Regions from separate parts of the Mangrovibacter sp. MFB070 genome, predicted to be linked through region 1. Evidence: riboswitches for the same ligand, from Rfam matches in the RefSeq annotation. Region 1 holds a riboswitch; each other region holds the start of a gene.
What was found. A riboswitch is a leader RNA that binds a small molecule or an ion and turns the genes downstream of it on or off. The one in region 1 is predicted to bind thiamine pyrophosphate.
Positions count from the first base shown of each region.

Region 2: another riboswitch for thiamine pyrophosphate. It lies ahead of thiM (hydroxyethylthiazole kinase); the one in region 1 lies ahead of thiB (thiamine ABC transporter substrate binding subunit).
Region 3: another riboswitch for thiamine pyrophosphate. It lies ahead of thiC (phosphomethylpyrimidine synthase ThiC); the one in region 1 lies ahead of thiB (thiamine ABC transporter substrate binding subunit).

Region 1 is NZ_JJMI01000019.1:133,145-138,393, forward strand. Features, by position in the region: gene DT73_RS07210 (MFS transporter) at 1-754, opposite strand, end outside; gene sgrT (glucose uptake inhibitor SgrT) at 869-1,051, opposite strand; gene sgrR (HTH-type transcriptional regulator SgrR) at 1,139-2,797, shown strand; TPP riboswitch at 2,842-2,940, shown strand; gene thiB (thiamine ABC transporter substrate binding subunit) at 2,972-3,955, shown strand; gene thiP (thiamine/thiamine pyrophosphate ABC transporter permease ThiP) at 3,931-5,249, shown strand, end outside.
Region 2 is NZ_JJMI01000050.1:101,012-106,260, reverse strand. Features, by position in the region: gene DT73_RS21495 (PfkB family carbohydrate kinase) at 1-736, shown strand, start outside; gene DT73_RS21490 (GntR family transcriptional regulator) at 710-1,456, opposite strand; gene thiD (bifunctional hydroxymethylpyrimidine kinase/phosphomethylpyrimidine kinase) at 1,622-2,422, opposite strand; gene thiM (hydroxyethylthiazole kinase) at 2,419-3,207, opposite strand; TPP riboswitch at 3,241-3,337, opposite strand; gene DT73_RS21475 (PAAR domain-containing protein) at 3,709-5,106, shown strand; gene DT73_RS21470 (hypothetical protein) at 5,087-5,249, shown strand, end outside.
Region 3 is NZ_JJMI01000004.1:6,437-11,685, forward strand. Features, by position in the region: gene hemE (uroporphyrinogen decarboxylase) at 1-767, opposite strand, end outside; gene nudC (NAD(+) diphosphatase) at 845-1,618, opposite strand; gene DT73_RS01735 (Rsd/AlgQ family anti-sigma factor) at 1,790-2,290, shown strand; TPP riboswitch at 2,345-2,454, shown strand; gene thiC (phosphomethylpyrimidine synthase ThiC) at 2,548-4,443, shown strand; gene thiE (thiamine phosphate synthase) at 4,443-5,078, shown strand; gene DT73_RS01750 (HesA/MoeB/ThiF family protein) at 5,071-5,249, shown strand, end outside.

The DNA.
Region 1 (5,249 bases):
GCGCTTCGGGCAACCCAAGGACGCTGGTTATCCATAACGGCATATCAATGATATACATCGTGTTGCAGGTCCACATCAGCATAGAGGCGATGAATAACCGCCGCACATTGGGGTTTTTCCAGCCACTGACAGCCGCTACGGCCTGGTTCTCCGGGCCAAATACCCGGGGCACAGAAGGCAGGCAAAATGCCACCAGTAATGCCCCAACCACAAAAATACCTGCGGCACATAAAAACATGGTGGTAAAACCAAATTTCAGCGCCAGCATAAAGGACAACGGAGGGCCAATTACCCAGGCCAGTGAAAGCTGGGCACGCATAATAGAGCTGAACATCACCACTTCTCTGGCTGAGTTATCTGCGTATTCACGTGCCAGAGCAAAAATTTGTGGCATGGTGGTGTTGGCCAGCGCCGCCAGAAAAACACCAAGGGTTATCAGAGTGAGGTAATGGCGATTGAATGCAAACACCAGGCTGTTGGCGACGGCCATCAGGCAGCAGAAAATAATCAGTTTACGCCGATCGCCCTTTCGGTCTGAACGTTTAGCCAGAATCATGCTGACAGCAATACCTGCCACAGCATTTACCGTGTAAAACAGGCCAACCCAGAATGAAGTCACCCCCACTTCTTTGCTCAGGAACAAACTCAGTGTGGGAGCCTGCAGTGCGCCCGCCACGCCCAGCATGAACGCAACAGCCATAAACGCCAGTAATACCGAGTTTAAATGCCTTCCCTGCGTAATCAGCCAATGCATCTCATAGGTCCTTTTATTATGTCCTGTGAAAAAACGCCCATCGCCGGGTAGATTTTAAACGAAAAAAACCAGCAGCACGATTGCCGCTGGTTGGTTAAAAGCACCAATACTCAGTCACACTTGATGAGAACGATGATGTCTGTGCAAAGCACAAGGATATGAACAGTGCCACTGCATGAGTTCATCAAGCATCTGCACACGTTGTTGAGGGCCAGGGCAGGCCAGCCATGAACCAGAAACACGCCGTGTTGCAGTAAAAAAAGCCAAATAAAACTGCTCTGCAAAGGAACGCTTCATAAGTTAACCTCGCTTTCATCACGAAACAGTATTGGCGTAATATAGGGAAAGATAAATTGATGAGTTTTCGCCCGGAGTTCCTCTTTTATGGCATCAACACGCTTGCAGCAGCAGTTCATCCGGTTATGGCAATGTTGTGACGGCCGGCCTCAATCCACAACGCTGCATGATCTGTCCACCCTGCTCAATTGCTCGCGGCGCCATATGCGTACTCTGCTCAATGCCATGCAGGCAAAAGGTTGGCTGACATGGGAAGCAGAGGCCGGGCGCGGCAAACGTTCACAACTGACATTTATCTATACAGGTTTATCTCTTCAGCAACAGCGGGCGGAAGACTTACTGGAGCAGGACCGGGTTGACCAACTGGTACAAATCGTTGGCGATAAAGATGAAGTCAAAAAAATGCTGCTCTCACACCTGGGGCGCAGCTTCCGCCAGGGGCGCCATATTCTGCGGGTACTTTATTACCGCCCACTGCTGAATTTATTACCCGGCACGCCACTGCGCCGTTCCGAAACTCACATTGTGCGGCAAATATTCAATGGGCTGACGCGAATAAATGAGGAAAATGGGGAACTGGAAGCAGACATTGCTCACCACTGGCAGCAATTATCACCTTGCCACTGGCGCTTTTTTTTACGTCCCGGAGTACATTTTCACCACGGGCGTGAACTCGAAATGGCCGATGTACTGTATTCACTGAACCGGGTTAACCAGCAACCTTTGTATGAGCATATTGCCAGTATATCGTCGCCGACCAACTGGACGCTGGATATCATACTTCACGAGCCTGATAACTGGCTGCCCTGGTTGATGGCGGGGGTTTCCGCCATGATTTTGCCTCGGGAATGGGAGTCATTGCCGCATTTCGCCACCCATCCAACCGGAACCGGCCCTTATTCTGTTACACGCAATAATACCAGCCAGCTCAGTATTCAGGCATTTGATGACTACTTTGGCTTCCGCGCGCTGATTGATGAAGTCAATATTTGGGTATTGCCCGAAATCGGCGAAGACATGAGCTGCGGTGTCTTTCTCGAAGATGGCAGCCAGAGTGAAAAAGCAGAAGAAAGCCGCCTGGAAGAGGGCTGCTATTACCTGTTGTTTGACCAGCGTTCTAAACATGGTGCCAACCCGCATGTAAGGGCATGGCTGAGCCAGGTACTTTCACCCGTAAATATTCTGGCTGACAGCGACCCTCAATATCATCGCCTGTGGTTTCCAGCCTGGGGGTTACTGCCCCGCTGGCACCACACTCCGGCCAGTACGGAGTATGGCAAACCAGAAGGACTGACCAGCCTTACGCTCACATTTTATGCTGACCACATAGAACACCGCACTCTGAGCGACATTATCAGTAAACGTCTGGCACAACACGGCATCCACCTGGTGATACAGGAAATCAGCTATAACGCCTGGTTTAATGGCGATGTGCACAGCGATATTTGGCTTAACAGCGCCAATTTCACACTGCCGCTGGATTACTCGGTCTTTGCTCATCTGTACGAAATTCCCCTGCTGAGCAAAGGGCTGGGTATTGCCATGAAAGAGGCCCACCAACAATGGCGCGCAGGTGAGCTAAATGCGGCGCAATGGGCACGCCAGTGTGTCGAACAGCAACATGTACTGCCACTGATTCACCACTGGCTCACTATCCAGGGGCAGCGCAGCATGCGGGGGTTGCGGATGAATACACTGGGGTGGTTCGACTTCAAATCCGCCTGGTTTGCTCCGCCAGAAAACTAACCCAACATGTTCTTTAATAATGCCAGGCAAATCATTACAATGAGCCGTTCTCAACGGGGTGCCCTGGATACCAGGCGCTGAGATAATACCCGTCGAACCTGATCCGGATAACGCCGGCGAAGGGATTTGAGGCCGTTCTCAAAATCCTTTGCCACCCTTTTTCAGGAGTGCAAAGTGTTAAAAAAATTACTGGCTTTACTGGTACTGGCCGCTGCGCCCGTCCTCGCCAAACCTACTCTCACCGTCTATACCTACGACTCATTTTCTGCTGACTGGGGCCCTGGCCCGGCTATCAAGAAAGCCTTTGAAGCACAATGCGGTTGTGAGCTGAAATATGTTGCGCTGGAAGACGGCGTATCACTGCTCAACCGCGTGCGCATGGAAGGGAAAAAAAGCAAAGCAGATATTGTCCTGGGGCTCGATAATAACCTGATAACTGCCGCCCGTCGCACCGGGCTGTTTACCGAAGCTGATATTACCCTGCCACCGTTGGCACTACCTGGCGGCTGGTCAGACGATACATTTATCCCGTTCGATTATGGCTACTTCGCGTTCGTCTACGACAAGAACAAACTGCACAACCCACCACACAGTCTGAAAGAACTGGTTGAAAGCCCACAGCAGTGGAAAGTGATTTATGAAGACCCGCGGACCAGTACCCCGGGCCTGGGGTTGTTACTGTGGGTGCAAAAGGTCTACGGCGACAAAGCACCGGAAGCCTGGCAAAAACTGGCTAAAAAGACAGTGACGGTAACAAAGGGCTGGAGTGAAGCTTATGGTTTATTCCTCAAAGGCGAGAGCGACCTGGTCCTGAGTTACACCACATCTCCGGCGTATCACATTATTGAAGAGAAAAAAGATAATTATGCCGCCGCGGATTTCAGCGAAGGGCATTATATGCAGGTGGAAGTTGCTGCCCGCCTTGCTAACAGCCCGCACCCGGAACTGGCGAAACAGTTTATGCAGTTTATGGTTTCTGATGCGTTCCAAAAAACGATCCCCACTGGCAACTGGATGTATCCGGTAAGCCATGTCGCGGTTCCGGAAGCCTTCAACCAACTGGTTAAGCCCGCCACCAGCCTGGTGTTTACGCCTGAACAGGTAGAACAAAACCGGGCAGCATGGATTAGCCAATGGCAGCAAGCCGTCAGCCATTAATTCCGGGCTGGTTATGGCCCGGGCTGATAGCCGCCGGAGCGATTTGCATTGTCGCTCTGGCGGCTTTTAGCGCTTTATGGCTACATGCTCCACAAACAGACTACAGCGCACTGCTTCACGACCCATGGTTGTGGCATGTGGTAAGGTTTTCGTTCTTCCAGGCTTCTTTGTCTGCCTTGTTGTCTGTTCTCCCTGCAATATTACTGGCGCGAGCACTCTACCGCCGTCGTTTCCCAGGCCGGCAACTCTTACTGCGTTTATGTGCCATGACCCTGGTTTTGCCCGTTCTGGTAGCCGTCTTTGGGATTCTGAGTGTGTATGGCCGCGAAGGCTGGTTAAGCACTGTTTTTGAACTGTCAGGTTTGAAGTGGTCATTCACGCCTTATGGGTTGCAGGGTATTTTGCTCGCGCATGTTTTTTTTAATCTGCCCTTAGCCACGCGTTTACTGCTGCAGTCTTTGGAAAATATCCCTGTAGAACAGCGGCTACTTGCCGCACAACTGAATATGCGCGGCTGGTACTTTTTCCGCCTGGTAGAGTGGCCCTGGATGCAACGCCAGATATTCCCGGCAGCCGCACTCATCTTTATGCTGTGTTTCGCCAGTTTTGCTACGGTACTGGCTCTGGGTGGCGGCCCGAAGGCGACAACTATTGAGCTGGCTGTTTACCAGGCACTGAGTTTTGACTTCGATCCAGCCAAAGCCGCCTGCCTGGCACTGATCCAGATGTTGTGCTGCTTTGGTCTTGTCTTATTGAGCCAAAAACTGACTCAGGCTTTTTCCCCCGGAGAGAGCCAGAATGCAACCTGGCGGGATCCACAAGACAACCTGGCAGCCCGGGTACTGGATAGCGCGGTGATCATTCTGGCATTACTGCTATTGTTGCCACCGCTTATGGCAGTTATTGCCGACGGGCTGGTCAACAACCCGATGGTTATTTTTCACCAGCCAGCGTTATGGTCTGCGCTAATCACCTCCGTTCGCATTGCCTGTGCGGCAGGTGTGGTGTGTTTATGCCTGACTACAATGCTGCTGTGGAGCAGCCGGGAACTCCGTTTGCGCCAGCGCCAACGCCCGGCACAGGCCATAGAGCTGAGCGGCTTACTGATTCTCGCCATGCCCGGAATCGTGCTGGCTACAGGTTTTTTCTTACTGCTGAACAGCACCACCGGGTTGCCTGAACGGGCTGATGGTATTGTTATTTTTACTAATGCGTTGATGGCAATCCCCTATGCGATGAAAGTACTGGAAAGCCCGTTTTATGATATTGCCAGCCGCTATAGCCGCTTATGCCA
Region 2 (5,249 bases), on a different contig from region 1:
CGTGGGGCACGGTGTGTGGGCCGATATCATTCGCAACGCAATGGCAAAGCAGAGTCTTCATAGCGTGGTAGAAGCTGAAACGGGTGATAACGGTTGGTGCCTGGCACTTGTTGAGCCGGACGGCGAACGCACATTTATGTCCTTCAGTGGCGTAGAAAACCAGTGGCAACCAGCGTGGCTGGCTCAACTCGATGTGCCCCCAGGCAGCCTCGTTTATCTTTCCGGATATCAACTGGTATCGCCGTGCGGTGAACTGTTGACGACCTGGCTGGAAGGATTGCCGGATGTAACCGCGTTTATTGATTTCGGCCCGCGTCTTGCCGATATCTCTGATGCGCTGATGGCACGGATTATGGCCTGCCGCCCCGTAGTTTCGCTGAACCGCCAGGAAGCGCAGATTGCCGCCGGGCGCCTGGGTGTGGCGGAGGAACAACTGGGAGAGGCATGGCAGCAACGGTTTGCCTCTGCACTGATTGTTCGCCATGACAAAGAAGGAGCCACCTGGTACGACGGCACTGAATCGGGCTATGTTCCGGCATTTCAGGCAACCGTTGTGGATACTATCGGCGCAGGCGACAGCCATGCAGGCGGAACGCTGGCGGGCCTTGCCGCGGGTTGGACTCTGGCTGATTCAGTAAGGCTTGGCAACGCAGTGGCAGCCTGGGTTGTCAGCCATCGTGGCGGAGACTGCGCCCCAACGCGTGAGGAGTTACTCCTCGCACACAAAGACGTATAGATCGCTGCGGCAGTAGCTGATGCTGTACTCAACCGGCCGGTGTTGCTGGTCAAGCGCCACTTGCTTAATCACCAGCACCGGTATTTTGTCATCCATACTGATATGTTCCTGAAATTCGCTGTCCGGCATGCGGGCGCTGACGCGTGAGCGGGTGCGCTGAGGGAATATATTCTGGCTGCGAAAGTAGTCGTACAACGAGATACCAATCGCATCGGGATCATGGATTAACCCCGCCGGCACCCAGGACTCCTCAATTGACACCGCGTCTTCATCGACATAGCGAATACGCTTAAGCAAAAAAACATCGCTTTGCGGCGCAACCGACAACTGGCTGGCTACCTCTTCCGGGCATTTCACCACCCGTTTATTGACCCACAAAGTATTCGGTTTTTTACCACGCAACACCACCTGCTGAGAAAAACCGCGCGCCTCTTTCAGGGAATATTCAAAGATATTGTTGATTTGCGTGCCGTAACCACGAGCGCGGGTTACCACGCCCTCTTCTTCCAGCGCCTGCATCGCTTTGCGTACCGTGATCCGCGACACCCCGGTCAGCTGGCTCAGGTCTCGCTCACCTGGCAGGATATTGCCATGCTCCAGCAGGCCACTGCGCACCGCGTTTTTTACCGTTTCGGCAAATTTAAGGTACAGCGGCGTGTTGTCGGGCGCGGCAATCCGTTCATTAAGGTGAGCAATTAACCGGGTATGCGCTTGTTCCATCTCTGTTTTTCTCTGGCCGGGGTTTCATGCCAGTATACCCTAAATAATTCGAATTGCAGGAAGGTGGCAAGGAGTAACCCCCAGGTGCCTTGCAATAGTACGCAACGGGGGTGAAAGAGCACAGCCAACGCGCCTGCAACCTGAAATATGGCAGGTATTTACGGCTTACCACCACTCGTGAAAATGGTGAACCGGACCAATCCCGTGCCCCACTTCCAGCGTGTCGGCTTGCGCCAGCGCGGCAGAGAGCCAGCTTTTAGCCTGCTGCACCGTATCTGCCCAGGTGCTATGCCGTGGGCGTAACGCTGCAAGGGCGGCAGAGAGCGTGCAGCCTGTGCCATGGGTGTTTTTGGTCAGCACGCGCGGTGTACTAAAACGCCATTCGCCGTCACGGGTAAAGAGCCAGTCCGGGCTTTCCGCATCATCCAGATGCCCCCCTTTCATTAGCACTGCGCCGCACCCCATTGCCAGTAGCGCCTGCCCCTGTGCTTTCATTTCACCTTCAGTTTGCGCAGATGGCGCATTTAACAGTGCAGCGGCTTCTGGCAAGTTTGGGGTGATAAGCGCCACCTGCGGCAGCAATTTTTTACGCAGCGTCTCGACGGCAGAGGCAGAAAGAAGCGGGTCGCCGCTTTTGGCCAGCATCACCGTATCAAGAACCACGTTGTGGCTCTGATAGCGGCGCAGTTGCTCTGCAACCGCCTCCACGATGTCGGCCTCTGCCAGCATGCCGATTTTAGTGGAGTCAATACGCACATCACTGAGCACTGAATCCAGTTGCGCCGCGACAAAATCCGGCTCAATGCGGTAGACCGACTGCACGCCGCGTGTATTTTGAGCCACCAGTGCGGTTATCACCGAACACCCGTAAGCACCCAGCGCTGAGAACGTCTTCAAATCGGCCTGAATACCCGCGCCACCACTGGGATCTGTTCCGGCAATTGTCAGAGCATTAATTCTTTTCATGCCAGAGCCTCTTCACTGAGGTTCCACAAAGCATCCAGCATGGCCGGAACAAAACTGCCCGGGCCGTGGCTTGCTGCAACTGCACGCTCCCCGGCGCAAGACATAATCCGGCATGCGCCCGCCACATTGACCAGCCTGTCCCCCGGTAATGCGCAACTGGCAGCAACCACGGCAGAAAGCGCACACCCGGTGCCCACAACATATGTCATCAGTACATCGCCCCCGGGGACAGCCAGAGTGCGTTCGCCATCGGTGACATAATCCACCTCGCCTGTCACAGTAACAACAGCCCCGGTGCTACGGGCAAGGCGCATGGCTGCATCTATTGCCTGCTCTGCAGGCTGCAACGAATCCACCCCGCGCCCGCCTGTACCAGTACCTGCCAGCGCCATAATTTCTGAAGCATTGCCCCGTATAGCCGCCGGGTGTAATTCGCATGCCTGATGGGCAAAGGTGGTACGCAACTGCAACGCGCCCACCGCAACCGGGTCCAGCGCCCAGGGTTTACCCGCGTTATTGGCTGCATGAATCGCTGCCATCATGCCTGCCGCACGCGGTGTGGTGAGTGTGCCAACATTAATCAGTAAGGCATCTGCCAGCGCCGCGAATTGTGCAGCTTCCTGCTCGTCCGGCACCATCGCGGGGGACGCACGCAAAGCAAGCAAGGTATTGGCAGTAAAAGTTTGTACCACGTCATTGGTCAGGCAATGGACCAGTGGGCGGTGAGTATGGAAGTGTTGTAAAACATTGGCGGCTTGATTGCCGCACAGCAGGTCAGGTTGCATTACAGGCTCCTGTCCGGCGTGAAGAAGCGATACCGGACAGGTATCTGACTTCCCTACGCTGGCATTATCCAGATCAGGTATTACGGGTATTTCTCAGCCCATCTATGATGGGGCACCCCGAGTCATTTAGCGTAAATATCTATGCTGGTGCCAGATTAGAGGAAGAGGCTTGCTGACGCAAGCCCGCCCTCCTCGGGTATAGCTTCTTCACCTTAAAAATACAGCCGACACCTTTTTGCCCCATCCCGGACAACAAAAAAAGGGCGCTATGCCACTACGCTATGAGATTTGAGGGATGAGCCGATCACAAGTTTGACTTAGGGATGACTCATGCGCTATCCAAAACCTCAATAATAATGTGACAATAGGAGGCTAAAAAAACAACACAAGTACAGGACGTTATGAGTAACCACTTATTCCATAGAAGAACACATGTGGGTGGTAACTTCTCTGGCGGTTGAAGGCGCTAAATCTGCCAACAAACTACATTAAGGATGATTCATGGCAACTGGCTATTTTCTTCGCATCGGCGATAAAACCTCATGCGGCGGCAGCATCCTTTCAGGCTCTGTGCATCATAGCTTGGGCGATCTGCCAACAGCAAGGCATGGTGATAGTGTGTCATGCGGTAAAGATGGTAAAACATACAGCATCGCGGGTGGCATTCCCAATTACAGAATTCGTGGTGTTCCCGCTGCCGGAACATTACACAGCCATTCAACTTGTCCCTGCAATGCGAGGCTCATCACATCCCTACCTGGGGCCGAATATTGGGTAGAGGAAGAAAAAACAGTTAAAGCCGCCCCTGTTGTAGCTCCACTGGTAGCCTCTCCCCCAACTCCTGAACCTGCAAAGGTTGCAGAGCCTGAACAGCATGCACAGGTAGCTAAGAAGAAAGTAGCAACCAGGCGCGAACCTGTAGACGCCGGTTTTTGCGTACTCCCATACGGTGCTGAAACGAGAGCCTATGAGCCGTGGCTATTTGAAAATGAGCCACCAGCAGGAACACGCGAACTTTATCGGTCTTTGAACGGTGTAGATAAGGAGTACAAAGCCGGTTCTATTCTGCTTCTGGTTGATCCTGATAAGCAGGATGACAAACAAATTGCCCACATGAAAGCAGCAAAACAGCGCATTGATACAGCGCTGGAACCGCTGACACATGAGGAGGCTAACTTACTGCACAAGCATTACGCAACCATAGCTAATTTCACCAGCTATGCTGACACGGGAATTGGTCTTGCGGCTGATCCTGTTGGAAAATACTTTGATAATATTGAAAGAATTCTCAAAGAGATCCAGGAAAATTATAAAAATACGTACATGACACGAGGCGCATTAATCGGCGAACAGTTTTATGTAAGACGTAGCCAATTGTTTAAAGAGCTTGAATCCATACTCAAAGTCGGTTTCCTGAATAAGGCTATGAAATTCGGAGAGTATACCAAAATAAAAAATGCACTCGGCCTGTCCAGCAGTTCTATTACCCACAAATGGAATGAAACGGGGATCAGAGACATTGAAGGCTATGCTACCCACATCGAACGGGCAGCTAAATACGTAAAAGCAATGAAGTACACGGGTTATATGGGGATCGGCTTTAGCGCTCTTCACTCTCTTAATGAAATTCATGAGGCGTGTTCTATTGGTCGCGAAGCTGAATGTACTAAGAAAAAATATACTGAAATTGGTAGTTTTGCTTTGGGTACAGGTGGCGGTGTTCTCGCTGGTAGCGGCGCTATACCATTATGCGTCGCAATCGGTGTTGGTACTGCTGGTGTTGGCGGGCTTGTTTGTACCGTTATTGCAGGTGTTGGTTTAGGGTACGCTGGTAGCACGGTGGGGAGTGCTGTTGGGGAATTAGGTGGAGAACAGTTGTATGACGTTTTCGGCAATTAATTTTCTGATGATACATCGAGTTGAAATCGCTGGGATCTTTTTGATTCTCGGAATAATTAATTATGTTTCCTACGTGATTTATGACAAATTAGTCAAGAGAAAATTTATGACTCTCTGCTCACTATTTGTTGAAAAATTTGGTG
Region 3 (5,249 bases), on a different contig from region 1:
AGCCACTGCCCACCACCTTTGGTAAACAGTGTCACAGGCACACGGCGCCCTTCATGTTCACGAATCAGGCCGGCAACAATTTGCTGCATATAATTCAGGGAAAACGCCTGATAATCTCGCCCACTCAGTACACCGCCCCAGGTATCAAAGATCATCACGGACTGCGCACCAGCCCGAATTTGAGCATTGAGGTAAAGCGTAACGCTTTCTGCCAGTTTGCCCAGCAACGTATGTAAGGTCTGGGGCTCGGCAAACAGCATTTTTTTGATAACCGTAAAGGCTTTGCTGCTGCCACCTTCAACCATGTAAGTGGCCAGTGTCCACGGGCTACCAGAGAAACCAATCAGCGGTACCTGCCCGGCCAGTTCACGGCGGATGGTGCGTACTGCATTCATGACATAGCCCAGTTCCATTTCCGGGTCAGGAACCGGTAATTTATCCACATCGGCCTTACTGCGCACTGGCGACGTGAAGCGTGGACCTTCCCCCGCTTCAAAATAGAGCCCCAGCCCCATCGCATCCGGAATGGTCAGAATATCAGAGAATAAAATGGCGGCATCCAGTGCATAACGGCGCAACGGCTGCAGCGTGACCTCGCAGGCAAGTTCAGCATTCTTGCACAGTGCCATAAAATCCCCTGCTTGCGCGCGGGTCGCTTTATATTCCGGTAGATACCGGCCCGCCTGGCGCATCATCCATACAGGGGTAACATCAACCGGCTGGCGTAACAGGGCTCGCAAATAACGATCATTTTTCAGGTCAGTCATGGGGTTCCTTCTGTGCGCTGATTCACCCGCAGTCAGGGTAGATAAAACAATAAAAATAGGGCGCTGAGTGTAGCATGTTATTCATACTCAGCCCGACATAAGGCAACAGTATCTTCTATTAACCGCCGTGCGACAGTCCCCGGTGGCGGGAGTAAAGGAAGCTGATCATAGCGATACCAGTTAGCATCAAGGAGTTCTGAAGGGTCGATTTTGATATCACCACTGTGGTAATCCGCCATGTACGCCATCATCAGCGATTGTGGAAAAGGCCAGGGCTGTGAACTGACATAACGCAAATTTTGTACGCGAATGCTGCTTTCTTCCATCACCTCACGCGCCACAGCCTGCTCCAGCGTTTCCCCCACTTCCACGAAGCCCGCCAGCACGGTGTAAACACCATTCTTGTGCCGGTTATGGCGTGCCAGCAAAATATGGTCATCACGGCGAATCGCTACGATGATGCAGGGCGCTATTTGCGGGTAATAGCGCTCATGGCAGTGGCTGCACAACATCGCCCACTCTGTTTTGCTGGGGTACATTTCTGCACCACAGTAGCCACAGAATTTGTGAGAACGGTAAAATTCAGCCAGCTGAACACCCCGGCCGGCTAACTGAAACAGCCCACTTTCGTTGTCGAGAAGTTGCCTGACCGAAGCCATTCCTGTAGGGAAGTTGTGCTGAACCAGCCAGACCGGAAGGGAATCCCAGGTGCCAATTTGCATAGCCTGCAAACCATCTAACTGGTACTGCTCTGCGCTCCCACAGGGTAACTCACCTGCCGGCAACCACAATTTTTGTTCATGGCTGACAACCCACCAGCCTTCATCGGTTTTTTTTACAAAATGTTTCATATTTCCTTGCACAACCTCTGTGTCACTGGCATGTTGGTTTACATAATAGCTACATTCAGATGGTTCAGATTTTTATCTGATACTCAAAATAATTCGAGTTGCAGGCAAGCACTACTTACCCACCTGCAAATTGAAGCATGACGAGTATATAACTCATGGAGATGCTCAAACATGCTAAACCAACTGGAAAACCTGACAGCCCGTGTTGGTGGTAGTAATGCATTAGTTGACAGTTGGCTGAATACCCGCAGGCAACTATTAATTGCTTATTACCGGTTAGTTGGGCTCAAGCCTAAAAAGAGTGCCCATTCCGCCATTGATGAAAAGGCGCTGGACGACTTTTGCCAGGGCCTGGTGGACTATCTCTCAGCATGCCACTTTAGTCTTTATGAGCGCATCATTCGAGAGGTTGAAGGTACCAGTACCGCAAAATCTGTCGCACAACTCTACCCCCGGTTAGAAGCCAACACGCAGTCTATTATGCATTTCTACGATACCAGCCTGGAAACTGCCATTGACCATGATAACTGGCAGGAATTTCAGCAGGCCTTATCAGGGATAGGTGAAGCGCTTGAAGCGCGTTTTACCCTTGAAGATAAACTACTCACCCTGGTGTGGAAAAATGATTTACAGAATACCGAACCAGACAACGCCGAATCCCGGCCTGCTTGAGTTTTGTTCTGTGAGCGAGTAAGTTAGTTTTTATACATTATCGCGAAAGCGATGTTTTTCTTGTCGGAGTGCCCAGTGTGTAAGCACGGGCTGAGACCGTTAATTCGGGATCCGCGGAACCTGATCAGGTTAAGACCTGCGAAGGGAACAAGAGTACTCTCCCTGCATTACGCTTATTTTCTGGCGTTATTGCGTCTTTGCTACTCCTGTCCGTCGTTCTGACAAGCCACTTCCTGACCAACAAACTGGAATGCGCTATGTCCGTACAAAAAACACCAACCCGCCGTGAGCAACGTGATGCTGCTCAGCAATTTATTAATACTCTGGAAGGCTCTGCTTTTCCGGCATCAAAACGGGTATATCTGGCTGGCAGCCGCCCGGATATTCAGGTACCCATGCGTGAAATACAAATGAGCCCGACCGTGACTGGCGGTACACGGGAAAACCCTGAACTCACGCCAAATGACCCCATCCCGGTTTATGACACTTCAGGCCCTTATGGCGACCCGGACCAATCTATTGATGTACTTCAGGGGCTGCCCAAATGCCGCCAGGCCTGGATTGATGCCCGCGAAGATACCCAGCAACTGCACAACAGTTCATCGTCCTGGACGCTGGCACGCCAGGAAGACGAGGGGCTGGAAGAATTACGTTTCAAGGGTGTTCAGCCGCCGCGCAGAGCCATAAAAGGGCATTGCGTTACACAGTTACACTACGCCCGCAAAGGAATTGTCACCCCGGAGATGGAGTTTATTGCTCTGCGGGAAAATATGGGCCGGGAACGGATCCGCGACAGCGTGTTGCGCCACCAGCACCCAGGCCACAGCTTTGGCGCGCATCTTCCGGAAAATATCACCCCCGAGTTTGTTCGGGATGAAGTGGCTGCCGGGCGCGCAATTATTCCGGCAAACATTAACCACCCCGAATCTGAGCCAATGATTATTGGCCGTAACTTTCTGGTTAAAGTGAATGCCAATATTGGTAACTCGGCAGTCAGTTCTTCTATTGAAGAAGAAGTGGAAAAACTGGTGTGGTCAACACGCTGGGGGGCAGACACAGTAATGGACTTATCAACCGGCCGCTATATCCATGAAACCCGTGAGTGGATCCTGCGTAACAGCCCGGTTCCCATTGGTACCGTTCCAATTTACCAGGCGCTGGAAAAGGTTAATGGCATTGCAGAAGACCTCACCTGGCCACTGTTCCGTGACACCTTACTTGAACAGGCTGAGCAAGGCGTGGACTACTTCACTATCCATGCCGGAGTACTGTTACGTTATGTGCCAATGACAGCAGACCGCCTCACCGGGATTGTTTCTCGTGGCGGTTCGATTATGGCTAAATGGTGCCTCTCCCATCATCAGGAAAACTTCCTGTATCAGCATTTCCGTGAAATTTGTGAAATCTGTGCCGCCTATGATGTTGCGCTCTCTTTGGGTGACGGCCTGCGCCCGGGATCTATTCAGGATGCGAACGACGAGGCGCAATTCTCAGAATTACATACGCTTGGCGAACTGACCAAAATCGCCTGGGAATATGACGTACAGGTGATGATTGAAGGCCCCGGGCATGTGCCGATGCAGATGATTCAGCGCAATATGACAGAAGAGCTGGAACACTGCCATGAAGCACCGTTTTATACCCTTGGCCCACTAACCACGGATATTGCACCGGGTTATGATCACTTCACATCAGGAATTGGCGCAGCCATGATTGGCTGGTTCGGTTGCGCCATGCTGTGTTATGTCACGCCAAAAGAGCACCTTGGCCTCCCCAATAAAGAAGATGTAAAGCAAGGTCTTATCACCTATAAAATTGCCGCTCATGCTGCCGACCTTGCCAAAGGGCATCCGGGGGCGCAGATTCGCGATAACGCGATGTCAAAAGCCCGCTTCGAGTTCCGTTGGGAAGACCAGTTCAACCTGGCCCTCGACCCGTTCACTGCACGGGCTTATCACGATGAAACCCTGCCTCAGGAATCCGGCAAAGTGGCGCACTTCTGTTCGATGTGTGGGCCAAAATTTTGCTCCATGAAAATCACCCAGGATGTACGTGATTACGCTGCAAAACAACGCGCGGAAGGCATGGAAAACATGGCGCAGGATTTCCGCGCTCGCGGCGGAGAAATTTATCTTCGCAAGGAGCAGGCATGATTTACCAACCTGATTTTCCAACCGTGCCTGTCCGGATGGGGTTATACCCCGTCGTAGACAGCATTACCTGGCTGAAGCGCCTGCTGGCTCTGGGAGTGAAAACGCTCCAGATTCGTATCAAAGATAAGCCTGAGAATGAAGTTGAGCAGGATATTATCCAGGCTATTCATCTTGGACAGCGCTATGAAGCCCGGCTGTTTATCAACGATTACTGGCGGCTGGCCATTAAACACCGGGCCTGGGGAGTACATCTGGGCCAGGAAGACCTGGACACCGCGAACCTGGGCGCAATTTGCGATGCGCGGTTACGCCTGGGCGTTTCCACTCATGATGACGCTGAAATCGACCGGGCACTGTCTGTGCGCCCCTCTTACATTGCTCTGGGGCATATTTTCCCCACACAAACCAAGCAAATGCCTTCCGAGCCACAAGGCCTGCAACAACTGGCTTCTCACGTTCACCGCCTGCAAGGTTACCCAACAGTAGCAATAGGAGGAATAAGCCTGGCGCGGGCACCTGAGGTACTGGCTACCGGGGTGGGCAGCATTGCCGTGGTAAGCGCCATTACACAGGCGCAAGACTGGCAGGCTGCAACCAGAGCATTACTTAATTTAGCGGGGAATGGCGATGAATGATCAGGATTTCATGCGTTACAGCCGCCATTTACTGCTGGATGAAGTGGGCCTCGACGGCCAGCAGGCTCTGAGCAAGTCCTGCGTTGCTGTGATTGGGTTAGGCGGGCTCGGTTCACCGGCTGCTCATTATCTGGCTGGCGCTGGGGTGGGCCAGTTAATTCTTGCTGACGG